One region of the Nocardioides sp. CCNWLW239 genome, then DNA from elsewhere that is predicted to be linked to it. Evidence: riboswitches for the same ligand, from Rfam matches in the RefSeq annotation. Region 1 holds a riboswitch; the other holds the start of a gene.
The links. A riboswitch is a leader RNA that binds a small molecule or an ion and turns the genes downstream of it on or off. The one in region 1 is predicted to bind glycine.

Region 1 (5,808 bases):
ACAACAGCACCGGCGCCTGGCACCTCGGCCCCGAGTGCTTCCTGCTCGGCGCCGCCGCGACCACCCGCCACGACATCACTCCGGCTGCCCGCGCGGCGGTGCTGCGCATCGCCCGGGAGACGGGGGAGAGCGCCTTCTTCTCGATCCGGCGCGGCGACGAGACCGTCTGCGTCCTGCGCGAGGACGGCAGCTTCCCGATCCGCTCGCACGTGCTCCACGAGGGCATCCGCTTCCCGCTGGGCGTGGCCTCGGCCGGTCTCGCGATCCTCGCCTTCCTGCCGGAGTCGCGGCGCGAGGCCTATCTGGCCCGCATCGACCTCGTCCCCGCATTCGGCGAGGAGCACGCCGCGTCCGCTCTGCGGAAGCGCATCGCCGCGACCCGCGAGCGTGGCTTCGCGGTCAACCCGGGCCTGCTCGTGGTCGGCAGCTGGGGTTTGGGTGCCGCGGTCTTCGACGCCCACGGACAGCCGTACGGAGCGCTCAGCATCACCGGCATCGAGGCCCGACTCGCACCACCCCGTCAGGCCGAGCTCGGCCGCCTCCTCCTGGAGGCGGCCCACGTGCTCAGCTCCGGGGCGGAACCTCGGCCCTGACCTCCGTCGTCATGATCTGCGTCGTCATGATCTGCGTCGTCATGATCTGGGCGAGCGCGGCGTCGGAGGCGAGCTGGGCGTCGCGGTCGTAGGTCGAGGTGAAGGCGAGGAGCTCGTCGGCGCCGGTGGTCTCGGCCAGCCGTTCGAGCCTGCGCCGGACGGTCTCGGGGGAGCCGGCGGTGGTCCGTGCGAGATGCGCCTCGACCCGCTCGCGCACCTGGCCCGACCACGTCTGCGACCGGATCGACGCGACCGGCTCGAGGGGACCGAACTCGCCGGTCTGCCGCGACCTGGCCATCGCCCACGCCTCCGGCAGCGCGAGCTCGGCAGCCTCCGCATCGGTGTCCGCGACCAGCACGTCGACGGAGACGATCACCGACGGTTCGGACGCCCGCGAAGAGGGTCGGAAGTCCTTCCGGTACGCCCCGAGGACCTCATCCAGCCGCGGGCTGTACAGCACGGGCCCGCCCACGACCACCGGCAGCCCGAGCCTCGAGGCGAGCGCGACCCCGCGCCCGGTCGCCAGCACGAACAGGGGGATCTGGTGCGCGGCGACGGGCCGAGCGGTGACCGCTTCGGTGCGGTCGAGGTAGCCGCGGAGCTCCTCGATGTCCTCGGCGAACGTGTCCGGCTCGTCCAGCTCGTGCCGCAGCGCGCGACGTACGGGAGCAGTGAAACCCAGCGTGCGTCCCAGCCCCAGGTCGAGTCGGCCGGGGTAGAGCGCGTCGAGCATCAAGAACTGCTCGGCGACGACCAGCGGCTGATGGTGCGGCAGCATCACCCCGCCCGACCCGAGCCGGATGGTGGAGGTGTGCGCACCGAGCGCACCGAGCAGCACCGGCGGCGACCCCGACGCGATCCCCGGCACCGCATGGTGCTCCGCGACCCAGAACCGGTGGTAGCCGAGCCGCTCGGCCGCCACCGCCCGCTCGATCGTGTGGGTCAGTGCAGCGCCGTCGGGATAGCCCGTCCGCGTACGGGAACGGTCCAGCATGGAGAGCCTCACACCAGAGCAACGGCGCTGGGCCGCTGAGGCTTCCCGAGCCTGTGGGTGTGGCGAAGAACGCACCCGGCAAGCGTGCGATGCCGGACACACATCCGTTGTCCAGCGTCTTGCTCTGGTTAGGCTGATCCACTCAAGCCACACGACGACAGGAGCGGCTGGGTAATGGATCAAGACGTGCTTCGGCACGCGCCGCTTTTCAGCGAGCTCGACGACGAGTCGATGACGGCGATGCTCGCGATGATGGGTCAGACCCGCCTCCGCCGAGGCGAGGTGCTGTTCCACGAGGGGGATGCCGCCGACCGGCTCTACGCGGTCGTGGACGGCAAGGTGAAGCTGAGCCGTTCCTCGGCCAGCGGACAGGACAGCCTGCTGGCGATCCTGGGGCCGGGCCAGGTGTTCGGGGAGCTGTCGCTCTTCGATCCCGGTCTGCGTTCCTCGACGGTCACGGCCGTCACCGACCGGGTCGAGCTCGCCTCGTTGTCACACGACGACCTGCTGACCTGGCTCGACGGACGGCCGAGCGTGACCCGCGGGCTGCTCGCGCTGCTGTCGGGTCGGCTGCGCCGGGCCAACGACGTGATCGGTGACCTGGTCTTCGCCGATGCGCCCCGCCGGGTCGCGAAGGCGCTGCTGGATCTCGCCGAGCGGTTCGGTCAGGAGACCGAGGAAGGCGTCCACGTACGCCACGACCTCACCCAGGAGGAGCTCGCCCAGCTCGTGGGTGCGGCCCGGGAGACGGTCAACAAGGCGCTCGCGGACTTCGCGGCCAAGGGCTGGGTCAGGCTGGAGTCGCGCTCGGTGATCATCACCGACATGGAACGGATCGTCCGCCGCGCCGGCTGAGCCGGCCCGATCTCTGCGACGGAGTCAGAGGCTGACGCGGACCAGCTGACGCAGTCGGCGAAGCCCTGCGGCGCTCGGCCGCTCGGCCGGGGCGAGGGCATCGGCGAGGCGTTCACGGACCGCGTCGGTCTCGAGCTCCAGGCCGATGGCGACGAGCTCGCTCGCCGTGTCCGGCGTCCGCGCGGCCGCGGCGACGTGGGCGCTGCGCCCGACCAGGTTGACGTGATAGCTGCGCGGGCCCTGCCCGGTCGCGACGGCGACGGTCCCCTTGATCCGGTACGCCGTCGCCGGCGGCTCCTCGAGCAGGTCGAGCAGCCGCGACGGCTCGATGGTGCCCGGCGTCGTCACGGTCACCGACCCCGCGTGCTGATGCGACTGGTGGTCGGAGGCCGCCTCGCGCAGCAGCGCGGCGATCGGCAGCTCGTCGGGCGGGTCCTCGGGGACCGCGGCGTCGTAGACGAGGCGCGGGTCGATGCGGCCACCCACGGCGTACGCGATCTGGACCTCGGGGTTGTGCTCCCGCACCCGGAGCTCGATCTGCCGAAGGACCTCGTCGCGCTCGGCGGCGGGCACCAGGTCGGTCTTGTTGACGACGACCAGGGACGCAGCCGCGAACCGGACCGGCGCCGGGCCGCGGCCGTCGTCGAGGGTGTCGAAGTAGGAGGCGGCGTCGACGACCTCGATGAGCCCACCGCGGCGTACCCGTTCGACGCCGCTGAACCGGACCAGCCTGGCCAGCGTGCCGGGCTCGGCGAGACCGCTGGCTTCGACGATCACCACGTCGAGCGCCAGCCGCGGGTGGGTCAGCTTCTCGAGTGCGTCGTCGAGACCGCCTGCGTCGGGCAGGCAGCACAGGCACCCGCCCGCGATCGAGGCCGGCTCGTCCACCTGCCCCGTGACGAGCCCGGCGTCGACGTTGATGTCGCCGAAGTCGTTGACGACCACACCCACCCGGGCACCGGGCTGACGCAGCAGATGGTTGAGCAGCGTGGTCTTCCCCGAGCCGAGATGGCCGGTGAGGATGACCACGGGAACCCGGGTCCTCGTCGCTGGCATCGACCCATCCTAGGACCGGTGAGAACAGTTCCCGATAACGGGCCGCCATCTTGACGGCCGGGATGGCCAGACCTAGGTTGTGCCGCACAACTTCACATCCGCCGTTCGAACCGCAGCGGGAGAGTCCTCACCATCCCGGGTGAGGCGCCGAAGGAGCAAACCTCCCCAGAATCTCTCAGGCCCCATGACCGCTGTGGTGAGGCGACCTCTGGAAAGACAGGGTCCGCAGGATCCTGCACCCACGGTGCAAACCGCTCTCGGGCGGTGAAGCTCTCAGGTAGCGATGACAGAGCGGGGAGGTCACCCGTCCACGGGTGCCTTCGGGCACCCACCAGCAGGGAGCCTCCCGCACACATGACCTCACCCGTCCCTACCCCTCTGCACGAGATCCACCAGGCGCTCGGTGCCTCGTTCACCGACTTCGCCGGCTGGAGCATGCCGGTCCGCTATCGCTCGGAGACGGCGGAACACCATGCCGTACGCACCGCCGCGGGCCTCTTCGACCTGAGCCACATGGGCGAGATCGAGGTGACCGGACCCGAGGCGGGACGCGCCCTCGACCATGCCCTGGTCGGCCGCCCGTCGGCGATCGGCATCGGCCGTGCCCGCTACTCGATGATCTGCGCCGAGGACGGCGGCATCATCGACGACCTGGTCGTCTACCGGCTCGCGGAGGAGCGCTACCTGGTCGTCGCCAACGCGAGCAACGTCGGCGTCGTCGCTCCGGCCCTGACCGAGCGAGCGGAGGGGTACGACGTCCTGGTCCACGACGCCTCGGCCGAGTTCGCGCTGATCGCCGTGCAGGGGCCCGCCTCGGCGGCGATCGTCGCGGCCCTGACCGACCTGGACGTTCCCTCCCTGCGCTACTACGCCATCGACGCCGGCACGGTCGCCGGGGTCGAGGTCCTGCTCGCCCGCACCGGCTACACCGGCGAGGACGGCTTCGAGATCTACTGCGCGCCCGCGTCGGCCGCTGCTGTCTGGGAGGCCATCACCGAGGCCGGTACGCCGCACGGGCTGGTCCCTGCCGGGCTCGCCTGCCGCGACACCCTGCGGCTCGAGGCGGGCATGCCGCTCTACGGCCACGAGCTGAACCGCGACACGACGCCGTTCGAGGCCGGCCTCGGCCGGCTCGTCTCCTTCGACAAGGCTGACGGCTTCGTCGGGGAGGCTGCCCTGGCGGTACGCCGCGAGGAAGGCCCGCGCAGCACGCTCGTCGGGCTCGTGGCCACCGGGCGCCGCTCCCCGCGGGCGGGCTACGCCGTCGTCGACCCGGCCACCGGCGACGAGATCGGCGTCGTCACCAGCGGCTCCCCGTCACCGACCCTCGGCCATCCGATCGCGATGGCGTACGTCCGCCCCGACCTCGCGGTCGTCGGCAGCAAGGTCCAGATCGACGTACGCGGCAGCCGCGAGGACGCCGAGATCGTCGACCTTCCGTTCTACTCCACGAAATGAGCACCGCCATGGCCAACCCGACCCACCTGTCCTACACCGCCGAGCACGAGTGGATCGAGACCCGCGGCGACGTCGCGCGCGTCGGGGTCACCGCCTTCGCCACCGAGGCACTGGGCGACATCGTCTTCGTCGAGCTGCCCGAGGTGGGCACCACGATCACCGGGGGCGAGAGCTGCGGTGAGCTGGAGTCGACGAAGTCGGTCAGCGATCTCTTCGCGCCCGCGGACGGCGAGGTGCTCGAGGTCAACGCGGCCGTCGTCGAGGACCCCGCGCTGATCAACAGCGACCCGTTCGGCACCGGCTGGCTCTTCGAGATGCGTATCTCGGGTGCTGCCGACCTGCTCGACGCCGCGGCCTACGACGCCCTGATCGAGGAGTGACGTGACCGCCGAGGTCGCCGGCTCCGCGGTCGTCGCGACGGCCCTGAGCGCCTTCGACCTGTACTCGATCGGCATCGGGCCGTCCTCCTCGCACACCGTCGGACCGATGCGCGCCGCGAAGACGTTCGTCGACGGTCTCGTCGCGGACGGTCTTCTGGATGCGGCCACGCGGGTGAAGGCCGAGCTCTTCGGGTCCCTCGGTGCGACCGGTCACGGCCACGGCTCGGAGGGTGCTGTGCTGCTCGGGCTCGCCGGGGAGGAACCGGAGACCGTCGACACGAGGGCGTCCTCTGCGCGGGTGACGACGATCCGCGAGACCGGCGAGCTGTGGTTGGGCGGGCGCCGAGCGATCCGCTTCGCCGGTGACACCGACCTGGTCATGCATCGGCGCAAGAGCCTGCCGGGCCACCCCAACGGCATGGTGTTCTCCGCGTACGCAGCCACGGGGGAGGTGCTGCGCGAGCGCACCTAC
Region 2 (5,808 bases), on a different contig from region 1:
CTGACCCAGCCAGCCGAGGCGTCGCTCCGGTCGGCCGAGAGGTCACTGTCGTGCCAGCTCGGCCGACCGTGGCGACCTCTCGGCCGGCAGAACTGACGTCTGGGCCGACGTACGTGACGCCTCGGCTGGGGTTTACTCGGCGAAGGACTCGACAGGCGGGCAGGAGCAGACCAGGTTGCGGTCGCCGTAGGTGTTGTCGATACGGGCCACGGGCGGCCAGTACTTGTCCGGGTCGATGCCGCGGGGGAAGACGGCCTCTTCGCGAGAGTAGGGGCGGTCCCACTCGCCGACGAGCGCGCGCGAGGTGTGCGGGGCGCCGCGCAGGACCGAGTTCTCGGCGGTCCACTCCCCCGAGGCGACCCGGTCGATCTCGCCCTTGATCGCGATCATCGCGTCGATGAACCGGTCGAGCTCGGCGAGGTCCTCGGACTCGGTCGGCTCTACCATGAGCGTGCCGGCGACCGGGAAGGACATCGTCGGGGCGTGGAAGCCGTAGTCGATGAGGCGCTTGGCGACGTCGTCGACGGTCACGCCCGTCTCCTTCGTCATCGGGCGCAGGTCGAGGATGCACTCGTGCGCGACCAGGCCGGTCTCGCCGCGGTAGAGCACCGGGAAGTGCTCGTCCAGGCGCGCGGCCACGTAGTTGGCCGACAGCACAGCGGCAGCGGTCGCCCGGGTCAGGCCTTCGGCACCCATGAGCCGGATGTAGGCCCACGAGATCGGCAGGATGCCGGCCGATCCGTACGGAGCAGCCGAGATGGCGCCGATGCCGGAGCGCTTCGAGGCGTCGGGGTGCAGCGAGTGCGAGGGCAGGTAGGGGGCCAGGTGGGAGCGGACCGCCACCGGACCGACGCCCGGACCGCCACCGCCGTGCGGGATGCAGAAGGTCTTGTGGAGGTTGAGGTGAGAGACGTCGCCGCCGAACTCGCCCGGCTTGGCGTAGCCCAGGAGAGCGTTGAAGTTGGCGCCGTCGATGTAGACCTGGCCACCCGCCTCGTGCACCAGCTCGCAGACCTCGGTGATGCCCTCCTCGTAGACCCCGTGGGTCGAGGGGTAGGTCACCATGATCGCGGCCACCTTCTCGCCGTGGTCGGCCAGCTTCGCCCGCAGGTCGTCCAGGTCGACGGTGCCGTCCTCGGCCGACTTCACGACCTGGACCTTCATCCCGGCCATCGCCGCGGAGGCAGCGTTGGTGCCGTGGGCCGAGGACGGCATCAGGCAGATGTCGCGGTGTCCCTCGCCCTGTGCGTCGAGATAGCCGCGGATCGCCATCAGCCCGGCGAACTCACCCTGCGAGCCGGCGTTCGGCTGGATGGAGACCTCGTCGTAGCCGGTGACCTCGGCCAGCCAGCCCTCGAGCTCGCCGACGAGCCGTGCGTAGCCGGCCGCGTCCTCGGCGGGCACGAACGGGTGCAGGTCAGCGAAGCCGGGCAGCGAGATCGGCTCCATCTCGGTGGTCGCGTTGAGCTTCATGGTGCACGAGCCGAGCGGGATCATGCCCTTGTCGAGGGCGTAGTCGCGCGCGGAGAGCTTGTGGAGGTAGCGCAGCATCTGGGTCTCGCTGTGGTGCGCGTTGAAGACCTCGTGGGTGAGGTAGTCGGTGGTGCGCAGCAGGCCGTCGGGCAGCGCGCTCGCCGTGGTGCGGTCGATCTCCTCCAGGTCGAAGCCCGAGACGCCGAAGGCGTTGAGCACGGCCGACAGGGTCGAGCGCGTCGTCGCCTCGGAGGTCGAGATGCCGACCGTGTCTGCGTCCACGAGACGCAGATGTACGCCGAAACGACGCGCCGCGGTGACCACATCGGCCGCCCGGCCGGGCACGGTGACACACAGCGTGTCGAAGAACGTCTCCGAGACCAGCGGAAGCCCGGCCGACCGGAGCGCGGCAGCCAGGACCGCGGCGTAGCGGTGGGTGCGGGTCGCGATCGTCTTCAGCCCGGCGGGACCGTGGTAGACGGCGTACATCGAGGCGCCGACGGCCAGCAGCACCTGCGCAGTGCAGATGTTGGAGGTCGCCTTCTCGCGACGGATGTGCTGCTCGCGGGTCTGCAGGGCGAGCCGGTAGGCAGGCCGCCCCTCGGCATCGACGGAGACGCCGACGAGGCGACCGGGAAGGTGCCGCTCGATCCCCTCGTGGACGGCCATGTAGCCGGCGTGCGGACCACCGTAGAAGAGCGGGATGCCGAAGCGCTGGGTCGAGCCGACCACGACGTCGGCGCCGAGCGTGCCGGGCGCCTCCAGGACGGTCAGCGCCAGGAGGTCGGCGGCGACGACCGCGAGGCCGCCCCGCTCGTGGGTGGCGTCGATGATCGGCTTCAGGTCGGGAACGCGGCCGGAGGCACCGGGGTACTGGATCAGCACGCCGACCACGTCGCCCTCGGGCAGACCCTCGGAGAGGTCGGCGACGACGACCTCGAGCCCCATCGCCTCGGCGCGTACCTTCACGACCTCGATCGACTGCGGCAGCGCGTCGGCATCGATGACGAACGGACCGGAGCCCTTCCGGTTGGCCCGGTGCACCAGCGCGAGCGCCTCGGCGGCCGCGGTGCCTTCGTCCAGGAGGGAGGAGTTGGCCACCGGCAGGCCGGTCAGGTCACCGACCATCGTCTGGAAGTTGATGAGCGCCTCGAGACGCCCCTGGGAGATCTCGGGCTGGTAGGGCGTGTAGGCGGTGTACCAGCTCGGGTCCTCGAGCACGTTGCGGCGGATCACCGGCGGCGTCACGGTGGCGTGGTAGCCCAGCCCGATCATCGCCTCGCCGGGCTTGTTGGAGGCGGCGATCTCGCGAGCCAGCGAGGCGACCTGCGCCTCGGTCAGGGCACCCGGCAGGTCCAGCGACTCCGCCGACCGGATCCCGGCCGGGACCGCAGCGTCCATCATCGCGGCTACCGAGTCGTATCCGAGCCGCGAGAGCATGGTCGCCTCGTCAGCGGCCGAGAGCCCGACGTGGCGCTCCACGAACGGGGAGGCGGCATCGAGCTCGGACAGGGTGGGCGTGTCGGACACAGTGGCTCCTGAGGGCATCTAAGACAACTCGTAAGCCCTCCCCCTCTGTCACCGCACCTGCGCCGCTTCAGAGTTGCCTGGTCCGCACGGTCGTGGGTGCCTGAGAGTTTCCGGGGAGGAATTGCCCCTTCGGCGCCCCTTCAAGAGGAGCTCTCCCGTGCGGGATGGTCAGCACCACCAGCATAAAGGAAAGACCCCGAGGTCCCGCCTCCGCGGTGCCTCGGGGTCTTGTCGATGCTGAGAGTTCAGCTCCGGGCTTCGCCCGGTCGTCTCATCCGGCGTTGCGGGCGGCGCGCCTGGCGGCCAGCTCGTCGGAGGCCGAGCCGGCCGGCTCGCCGTCCTCGGCCGTACGCTCGCTGGGGAGCTCGGAGAGCGTCCCCTCGATCTCGCGCCAGACACCACCGATGGCGATGCCGAAGACGCCCTGCCCGCCCTGGAGCAGGTCGATGACTTCGTCGTTGCTGGTGCACTCGTAGACCGAGGCGCCGTCGCTCATCAGGGTCACGCGGGTCAGGTCATCGGTGCCCCGCTCACGCAGGTGCTGCACGGCGGCGCGGATCTGCTGCAGCGAGATGCCGGCGTCGAGCAGCCGCTTGATGACCTTGAGGATCAGGATGTCTCGGAACGAGTAGAGGCGCTGGGTGCCGGAGCCGGTGGCACCACGCACACTCGGCTCGACGAGTCCGGTGCGGGCCCAGTAGTCGAGCTGCCGATAGCTGATCCCAGCCGCGTTGCAGGCCGTCGGCCCGCGGTAACCGGTGTCGCTCGGCAGTGGCGAGACATCGTCGGTGAAGAGAAGGCCCTGCTCGTCAGCCTGCTCCGCCGCGCGTTGCGCGTCGACGTCGCCCTGGCTGGGCTTCTGCTCGTGGTCGAACACGATGTCCTCCATCGTCTACTCCGTTGCGCGTAACTCCACTCGGGGAATGAACGGCTGCGGCGGGGGGACCACATCGTTGGAGTTACAACAGAGACAACTACAAGGTAAGCGCCGCAAGGGCCCCGGTCAAAGAACCTGTTCCGGCGTGTCGCCAACCCTAACCCTACGGTTGAACGTGAGGGTTGCGCTGACTCCAGCGCTGCGCGAACTGCGAAGCAATCGCCCACAACCCAGCGCTGGAGCGCTCCTCGTCTGGACTGACCAGAGCGAGGGAGCGAAGCGACTGAGCGGCCGGAAGGAAGACGAGGATCAAGCGCAAGCGCTGCGCGAATTGCGAAGCAATCGCAAATAACTCAGTGGGACTCGAAGTCCTCGGGCGTGATCTCGTCGAGGAACTCGCGGAACTTCTCGATCTCGTCCTCCTGCTCGGCCGGGACGGCGAGTCCGGCCTCATCGAGGACCTCGTCGGAGACCACGATCTTGGTCCCCGTACGCAGCGCCAGCGCGATCGAGTCCGAAGGCCGAGCGCTCACCTCGACACCCGAGGCGAAGACCAGGTTGGCGTAGAAGACACGGTCGGTCACCGACGTGATCTGGACCTCGGAGAGCTCGTTGCCGGTTGCCTCCACGACATCCTTGAGCAGGTCGTGGGTCAGCGGCCTCGGCGGCACCACGCCCTGCTGGGCGAAGGCGATCGCGGTCGCCTCCACCGCGCCGATCCAGATGGGCAGGTATCGCTCACCCGCCACCTCGCGCAGCAGCACGATCGGCTGGTTGGAGGGCATCTCGACTCGGACTCCGAGCACATCGACCTCGCGCATGGGACCAGCCTACCCGCCCGCGCACGCACTCAACGGTCGCGGAGCCCGGACTTCACCAAGGTGGCGTGCAGACGCACCGCGAGGGAGGCGATCTCGCTGCCGATCTGCTCGGCCCGGCCCTGCGCGCCGGTGTTTCCGGGCCGCCGCAGCGGCGCGACGATCTGCTCGATCAGGCCGACCTCACGATCGGCGGCGGCCTTCATCCCCCGCAGGTGACGGGGTTCGATGCCGAACTCGGCCAGCTCCTTGGCCGTGCGCGCGATCGCGAGAGCGTCGGTGTCGTAGTGACCGCTGCGCAGCGGAACCACCAGCGCCATCTTCTCCAGCTCGCTCAGCAGCTCGTCGTCGACCTCGGCCACCTTGAGGAGCTCGCGGCGCGAGATCCGCATGTTGTCGGTGCGACGGAACGCCTCGGGCCCCGGCGCCCCGTCGGGCGTCAGGGCTACCGTCGGGACGGTGGGCACGGTCGCCTCGATCTCGGGCGGCTCGAGACCGCGGTCGATCGCGTCGAGGTGCTCGCCGATGACCTTGAGCGGCAGGTAGTGGTCGCGCTGCATCCGGAGGACGTAGCGCAACCTCTCCACGTCCCGCCGGGAGAACTTGCGGTAGCCCGCGGGCGTGCGCTCCGGCTTGATCAGTCCCTTGTCCTCGAGGAACCGGATCTTCGGGATCGTGACCGTCGGGAAGTCGGGACGCAGCTGGTCCAGGACCTGCCCGATGTTGAGCCGCTCCCCCGAGTCGCTGGCCGGCCGTTGAGGGTCAGGCGTAGCGGCGGCGGCCATCGGCTAGGCGCCTTCGTGCCCGGCGTAGAAGACGAGCCGGAACTTGCCGACCTGGACCTCGTCGCCGTCCTTGAGGACAAACTTCTCGATCCGGTCGCGGTTGACATAGGTGCCGTTGAGGCTGCCGACATCGGAGACCTCGAAGGTGTCGCCGGTGCGCGCGAACTCTGCGTGACGACGCGAGACGGTGACATCGTCGAGGAAGATGTCGCTGTCCGGGTGACGACCCGCGACCACGGTGTCCTGGTCGAGCAGGAAGCGGCTTCCGGCACCGGGACCACGCTGCACGACGAGCATCCCGTTGCCCCGTGGCAGCGCCTCGACG

Region 2: it holds a riboswitch for glycine, as region 1 does, so the genes downstream of both, gcvP (aminomethyl-transferring glycine dehydrogenase) here and gcvT (glycine cleavage system aminomethyltransferase GcvT) in region 1, are expected to answer to the same signal.

What each region holds. Positions count from the first base shown of each region.
Region 1 is NZ_JBBBNW010000009.1:93,615-99,422, forward strand. It holds gene WBG06_RS25100 (IclR family transcriptional regulator) at 1-593, shown strand, start outside; gene WBG06_RS25105 (LLM class flavin-dependent oxidoreductase) at 565-1,587, opposite strand; gene WBG06_RS25110 (Crp/Fnr family transcriptional regulator) at 1,762-2,442, shown strand; gene WBG06_RS25115 (CobW family GTP-binding protein) at 2,467-3,498, opposite strand; glycine riboswitch at 3,605-3,699, shown strand; glycine riboswitch at 3,701-3,798, shown strand; gene gcvT (glycine cleavage system aminomethyltransferase GcvT) at 3,853-4,956, shown strand; gene gcvH (glycine cleavage system protein GcvH) at 4,965-5,336, shown strand; gene WBG06_RS25130 (L-serine ammonia-lyase) at 5,338-5,808, shown strand, end outside.
Region 2 is NZ_JBBBNW010000003.1:1,015,200-1,021,007, forward strand. It holds gene WBG06_RS16730 (SMC family ATPase) at 1-4, shown strand, start outside; gene gcvP (aminomethyl-transferring glycine dehydrogenase) at 133-3,021, opposite strand; glycine riboswitch at 3,081-3,171, opposite strand; gene WBG06_RS16740 (MerR family transcriptional regulator) at 3,275-3,892, opposite strand; gene WBG06_RS16745 (bifunctional nuclease family protein) at 4,234-4,701, opposite strand; gene ftsR (transcriptional regulator FtsR) at 4,731-5,483, opposite strand; gene WBG06_RS16755 (FHA domain-containing protein) at 5,487-5,808, opposite strand, start outside.